2 regions of the Bacillus sp. EB V-12 genome follow, and region 2 is predicted to be linked to the other one. Evidence: riboswitches for the same ligand, from Rfam matches in the RefSeq annotation. Region 2 holds a riboswitch; the other holds the start of a gene.

Region 1 (3,421 bases), on a different contig from region 2:
TTTGATGTGAAACTTTAAACTCCCCATAATATGTATTTTCATCATCGAGATGATCGAGCCGAAAAGGACGAAAATCGTTTTTTTGTAAGAAAGGGAACATATTTTGTTCATATCCAGTTTTAAAAGAAAACGGGAATATAAATTGAAATATAGCTGTTGTTACATCTTTTTCCTCAATTGCTTGTATTGCCTCCATCTACATTGTTTCCTTTCCGTATATGCTATAGAAACAACATGCCCAAATTTATTTGAAAATAACCACTGTTTTATACCCGATTGAGAGTGAAAATTCAGCTTATTTAGCAGAGGACATGTATAATGTTATGTATACTAAAAGTTATAAAATTTTATTTTGAAAAGGGGGATGCTGTATGCGGATTTTAGTATTAGGCGCTGGTGGAGTCGGAGGATTTTTTGGTGGCAGATTAGTCGAAAAGGGAGCAGATGTTACATTTCTTGTTCGTAGTAAACGGAAAAAACAATTAGAGGAAAGAGGACTTGTAATCCGAAGTGTTAACGGGGATTTTTCCTTTCAACCGAAATTAATAACGAAAGAAGAGAGAACTTCTCCATTTGATGTCATTTTATTTTCAACAAAAGCGTATCACTTAAACGAGGCAATTCAAGATTTGAAGCCGTTTGTTGGCGAAAATACTGTAATCATTCCATTGTTAAATGGTATCGCTCATTTATCGCTATTACAAAAAGAATTCGGCGAAGAAAAAGTAATTGGCGGTTTATGCTTTATCGAGACGACGTTAAACGATCAAGGAGAAATTGTACAAACTAGCGCTGCCAACAGAATTGTGTTTGGAGAAATTAAGTCTCAAAATTCAGAGAGAGTAAAGCATATTTCTAAAGCATTTGCAGGTACGAAATCTAGTTTTGTTTTAAGTGAAAATATTACGCAAGATATGTGGCATAAATATTTATTTATTACTGTAATGTCCGGTGTGACAACGTTAATGCGTGCACCAATTGGACCAATCCGTGAAAGTGAAGGCGGCCGTGATTTTATCCGTAATGTATTTGAGGAATCTGTACAAATCATGAGAGTATTAGGAGCTCCCGTAAAGGAAAATATTGCCGAGGAACATATGAAAACAATTGATAAAATTTCGTATGATATGAAGTCATCGATGCAACGTGATATGGAGAAGGGTTCGTTTATTGAAGGGAAGCACTTGCAAGGATATTTACTGGATGTAGCAGAGCAATTTTCTATAGCGGCACCATTATTAGGCACTATATATCAAAATTTAAAGGTGTATGAAGAGATGACCTTTAACAGATCTGTAATAGAATTAGATGTATGAAAAAATAAAAAAGATAGCAATATATAAGTGTATTGCTATCTTTTTTATTTTTTTGTATGACAAATTATTTATTTCTTTTCGTTCTATCTGTCAAATTTATTTCCTGTTCACGTTTACCATATAACTGATTAATTTCATTTGCTACTGCATCTAAATATGAATCGGAAAAAATAGGCTTCTTTTCTTTAGACATATGGGTCTCCTTTGCGGATTTTTTAGTATTCATTATGTATATTTCTCAGTGGATTATGCACAATCATTTTAATTTTTTTCTTATTGAAAATTTTTGTTTACTTTTTGAAAATAAAGGAGTATTATAATCCACAGTTTCAATTTTCTAAATCGCTGAAACCGCATGGTACGGGGGACCCGTTTTTACGGATTAGTACATAATCCGATGGGGTGAATCCTTAAAAAAGGTAGGGCTACTCATAGGCCCGAATCCGACAGCTAACCTCGTAAGCGTTATATTGAGAAGGAAGGTGGAGCTTGTGCGACAAAAAAAATAATGTCTACAAGTCTATTTCGCTATGGCTTGTAGACATTTTTTGTTTTCTGAGGAAATAGTTTACTGGCTGTAACAAGCAGAAAAGTTCGTACAAAATTATTGGAGAGTGGACAGCATTGGTTTCATCTATTAAAAGATTTTTAATTGGAAGACCGTTAAAATCAACGGAGCTTGGAGAACAAAAGCTTAATAAAACGAAAGCTTTAGCTATTTTATCTTCTGACGCATTGTCATCAGTTGCTTACGGTCCAGAGCAAATTTTAATTGCTTTAGCAGGTGTTGGAGCGATCGCTTATTGGTATTCCATTCCGATCGCTGTTGGGGTATTAGTATTATTGACAGCCCTTATTTTATCTTATCGTCAAATTATTTTTGCTTATCCGCATGGCGGGGGAGCGTATGTTGTATCAAAAGAAAATTTAGGGATGAATCCAGGCTTAATTGCTGGAGGATCTTTATTAGTTGACTATATTTTAACTGTTGCGGTAAGTGTGTCCGCTGGTACAGATGCAATTACGTCTGCGTTTCCTAGCTTACATGCACACAACGTAATTATTGCGGTTATATTTGTTATATTAATTACGATATTAAATTTAAGGGGAGTAACGGAATCAGCTTCCGTTTTAGCATATCCTGTTTATTTATTCGTTTTAGCACTATTTATATTAATTGGTGTAGGCATATATAATATTTTAACTGGTCATGTTTCACCCACTTTACATGCGCCGATTGGTACACCAGTTGCAGGGATTAGTTTATTTTTATTACTAAGAGCATTTGCATCAGGTAGTTCTGCTTTAACAGGTGTTGAAGCAATTTCAAATGCAATTCCGAACTTTAAAGATCCTGCGCCAAACAATGCTGCAAAAACATTGCTTGCAATGGGTGCATTACTTGCTGTGTTATTTTCAGGAATTGTATTTTTAGCTTATTATTACGGAGTGACTCCGAGTAAAGAAGTAACAGTTGTTTCTCAAATTGCTGAACAAACATTTGGACGTAATTTCATGTACTATTTCATACAAGGTACAACAGCTTTAATATTAATTCTCGCTGCTAATACAGGTTATTCTGCATTTCCTTTATTAGCGGTTAACCTTGCAAAAGATAAATTCATACCGAGAATGTTTACGATTAGAGGAGACCGTCTAGGTTACTCAAACGGTATTATTATACTTGGAGTTGCTTCGATTATTTTAATTGTAGCTTTCCAAGGACAAACAGAACATTTAATTCCGTTATATGCAGTAGGTGTATTTATTCCATTTACACTTTCTCAAACAGGGATGGTATTAAAATGGCTTCGCGAAAAGCCTGAAGGATGGGCTTTAAGATTAACGGTTAATTTAATTGGTGCAGTTATTAGTTTTATCGTAATGAGCATGTTCTTTTTAACTAAATTTGCACAAGTTTGGTCGATTCTTATTTTCTTACCAGTTATTATCTTCTTATTCCATCGAATTAAGAAGCATTATGATGCAGTGGGTGATCAATTAAGTTTAAAAACTTGCGAACCTCTTATTCCAATTGAGGGGAATGTAATTGTCGTTCCTGTAGCAGGTATGACCCATGTAGTAGAAAATTCATTGAACTATGC
Region 2 (3,421 bases):
TGCCATGATGGATACATCACTTCATCGATCTGATTAGTATAGGGGAATATCAATCTATGTTTGATTTCTTTTATACTAAGGAGGATGAGGTACATGGAACTAACACTTATTTGTGTTGGAGAAGAAAGTAAGGTAAATAGTTTAAGAGATTTAGTATCATTTCAACATGAGTTAATTATTTTTACAGCAAATGAAGAGATAGCGGCTGAAGTTAGGAATTGTGGGTTTGATTGGACTTATAGCTGCAGTAAGGAGCAGGACTTTACTAGTATTTGTGAGTGTATTAAGAAGGTGATTTTACTAGGGGATGAGCTTCCAATCGTTAGTTTTTTCACAGAACACATTCGCTTTTCTTTTCAAGCACCTATTACTGTTGTTACAAGGAATAAACGATATCCAGCGAGGCTCTATGAAACAATTGGAGCTAAGTTTGTCGTGTTTACAAATTGTGATAATATTTCTTTTTTATTTTTTGAATAGGGCGGGGGAAGAAATGATGAAGGTACTATTACTTGGAGATATAGCAAATCGTTGGGCAGTATCGGTAGAGCGAGTTCAAGAATTGGTTCAGATCGATCCCCTTTTTCCAGGGCCGTATATTATATTACCATCAAAAGATGCTTTGTATTTAGAGGTAGATATTACCGAGTATGAGCAGCTACATGCAGAATTGACACAAGTTTATATTCGCGGGAGAAATTTACGTGCATTTTTACGAGGAGAATAAAGGTTGAATAAAAAAGAGCGAATGCTGAGTGCAACAAGCTATGCACTTCATGTCATTCGCTCTTTTTATTTCATATTTAAAAGGTCATTTTTAAGAAAAGAGAAGAGAAATAAAGAAAATAGATGAAATAATAGTAATAATCTTCAATGTAAGCGTTTAAATGAATGTAAATATTGTTATTTTCAGTAATTTACTCCTTTACAAGTGAAATATAGAGGAGTATATTTACTCTCATAAATCATTCATAAAATTTCCAAAAAAACCTAAAATCGCTGAGTTCCAGAAATGGAGCGGGGGAACCAATTTTGTGCATCGTCACTTGGGGTGAATCTTTCAGTTTTGAAAGTAGGGCTACTCTTTAGGCCCGAATCCGACAGCTAACCTCGTAAGCGTTTAGAGAGGAGGTTTACTTTTTGTTGTTCATTTTTTGAACACTGAGTAGAGCTCAGTGTTCTTTTTTAATATTTAAATGGTAAATTTTAACAAAAATAAAGTGAGGGATAGCTATGTTAGATGTTGTAATGGTCGGGATTTTTATTTTATTAGTTGCATCAATGGCAAGTCTTGCAAGTTGGTCAGATAAAGTTGTGAAAGAAGGAAAGCAATCATGATGATTGTCTTATCGGTTATTGTCGCAGCAATTACAGTGTATTTAGTGTATGCATTATTAAATCCAGAGAAGTTTTAATTAGGGGGAATCATTCATTATGATTTGGGTTGCAGTCATTATTACAATGCTCTTGTTTATTTTAGTAGCAAAGCCAACGGGGGTTTATTTAGAAAAAGCTTTTCAAGGTAGCAAAACGCTAGATAAAGTATTTGGGCCTTTTGAAAAACTTATTTTTAAAATTACGGGTGTAAAAGAATACAATCAAACGTGGAAACAGTACGCATTATCATTAGTTTTACTCAACGGATTTATGATTGTTGTTGTATATTTCATTTTCAGATTACAAGGTGTGCTGCCGCTAAATCCAGCGCATATTGAAGGGATGGAGCCTACGCTCGCTTTTAATACAGCGATTAGTTTTATGGCTGATACAAATTTACAGCATTATAGCGGTGAAAATGGTTTATCCTATTTATCACAATTAATCGGGATTACATTTTTAATGTTTGCGGCACCAGCAACGACATTAGCGCTCGTTATGGCTTTTATAAGAGGACTTGCTGGAAAAGAACTTGGTAACTTTTTCGTTGATTTTACGAGAGCGTTAACGAGAGTGTTTCTTCCTATCGCATTTATTGCGGCACTAGTTTTTGTCGCACTTGGCGTACCCCAAACGTTAGATGGGGCGGTTACAGCACAAACGATTGATGGGGCAAAGCAAAGTATATTACGTGGACCTGTTGCATCATTCGTTTCCATAAAGGAACTTGGAAATAACGGCGGTGGATTTTTCGGAGCGAACTCTACGCATCCTTTTGAAAATCCAGGACAAATGAGTAATATTTTGCAAATGATGCTTATGATGTTATTACCAACAGCACTTCCATTTACGTACGGACGAATGGTAGGAAATAAAAAACAAGGTCGCATCCTTTTCGTATCACTTTTTATGGTGTTTTTACTAGGATTTATAACGATTACGACATCTGAACTAAATGGGAATCCGGCATTAAATGGAATGGGTATCGAACATGTACAAGGAAGTACAGAAGGGAAAGAAGTACGATTTGGAACAGTATTTTCTTCATTATACGCAACGGTAACGACAGCTGCTGAAACAGGCGCTGTTAATACGATGCATGATACGTTAACACCAATTGGCGGTTTAGTTCCGCTTGTAAATATGATGTTAAATACTGTGTATGGCGGCGTTGGAGCAGGTTTTGTAAACATTATTATGTATGCAATTATCGCGGTGTTTATATCTGGGTTAATGGTTGGACGGACACCAGAGTTTTTAGGTAAAAAGATTGAAGGTAAGGAAATGAAATTAATCGCGGTCACGATTTTATTTCATCCATTGCTCATTTTAGGATTTTCGGCATTAGCTCTTTCAACAAATTTAGGGACGGATGCTATTTCTCATTCCGGTTTCCACGGTTTGACGCAAGTGGTATATGAATATACATCGTCAGCTGCGAATAACGGATCTGGATTTGAAGGATTAGGAGATAATACACCGTTTTGGAATATTACGACTGGTTTAGTTATGTTTTTAGGACGTTACTTCAGTTTAATTACGATGCTAGCTGTGGCAGCTTCATTGAAAGAAAAAACGGTAGTGCCAGAAACAGTCGGAACGTTCCGTACAGATAATAGTTTATTTGGTGGCATCTTCATCGGAACAATTGTAATTGTCGGTGCATTAACATTCTTCCCGATGTTAGTACTCGGTCCAATTGCAGAATTTCTTACATTGAAGTAATGGAGGGTAAATGATGAGACCGGTAGTAGTAAAAGAAAAACAATTAAATGAGTCCCAAATACATGCTGTAGAAGATGAAGTTAGACAAGCGAAAACGATGGATCGTGATATCGTAACACATGCGATGAAGCAATCCGTTGCGAAATTGAATCCGAAGGTCATGATAAAGAATCCGATTATGTTCGTTGTGGAAATTGGATTTATCATTACGTTCATTTTATCTTTTCTTCCAAGCAGTTCTAGTAGTATACCAGGATGGTTTAATATAACAGTTTCTCTCATTCTATTATTTACAGTTTTATTTGCGAATTTTGCAGAA

Evidence for each region. A riboswitch is a leader RNA that binds a small molecule or an ion and turns the genes downstream of it on or off. The one in region 2 is predicted to bind cyclic di-AMP.
Region 1: another riboswitch for cyclic di-AMP. It lies ahead of ACZDYH_RS14890 (APC family permease); the one in region 2 lies ahead of ACZDYH_RS06610 (SipW-dependent-type signal peptide-containing protein).

Annotation. Positions count from the first base shown of each region.
Region 1 is NZ_JBUXJL010000003.1:656,504-659,924, reverse strand. Features, by position in the region: gene ACZDYH_RS14905 (hypothetical protein) at 1-196, opposite strand, end outside; gene panE (2-dehydropantoate 2-reductase) at 372-1,316, shown strand; gene ACZDYH_RS14895 (hypothetical protein) at 1,381-1,509, opposite strand; cyclic di-AMP (ydaO/yuaA leader) riboswitch at 1,650-1,796, shown strand; gene ACZDYH_RS14890 (APC family permease) at 1,941-3,421, shown strand, end outside.
Region 2 is NZ_JBUXJL010000002.1:12,836-16,256, forward strand. Features, by position in the region: gene ACZDYH_RS06595 (hypothetical protein) at 94-480, shown strand; gene ACZDYH_RS06600 (hypothetical protein) at 494-727, shown strand; gene ACZDYH_RS06605 (hypothetical protein) at 731-853, shown strand; cyclic di-AMP (ydaO/yuaA leader) riboswitch at 988-1,133, shown strand; gene ACZDYH_RS06610 (SipW-dependent-type signal peptide-containing protein) at 1,234-1,338, shown strand; gene kdpF (K(+)-transporting ATPase subunit F) at 1,338-1,415, shown strand; gene kdpA (potassium-transporting ATPase subunit KdpA) at 1,435-3,102, shown strand; gene kdpB (potassium-transporting ATPase subunit KdpB) at 3,116-3,421, shown strand, end outside.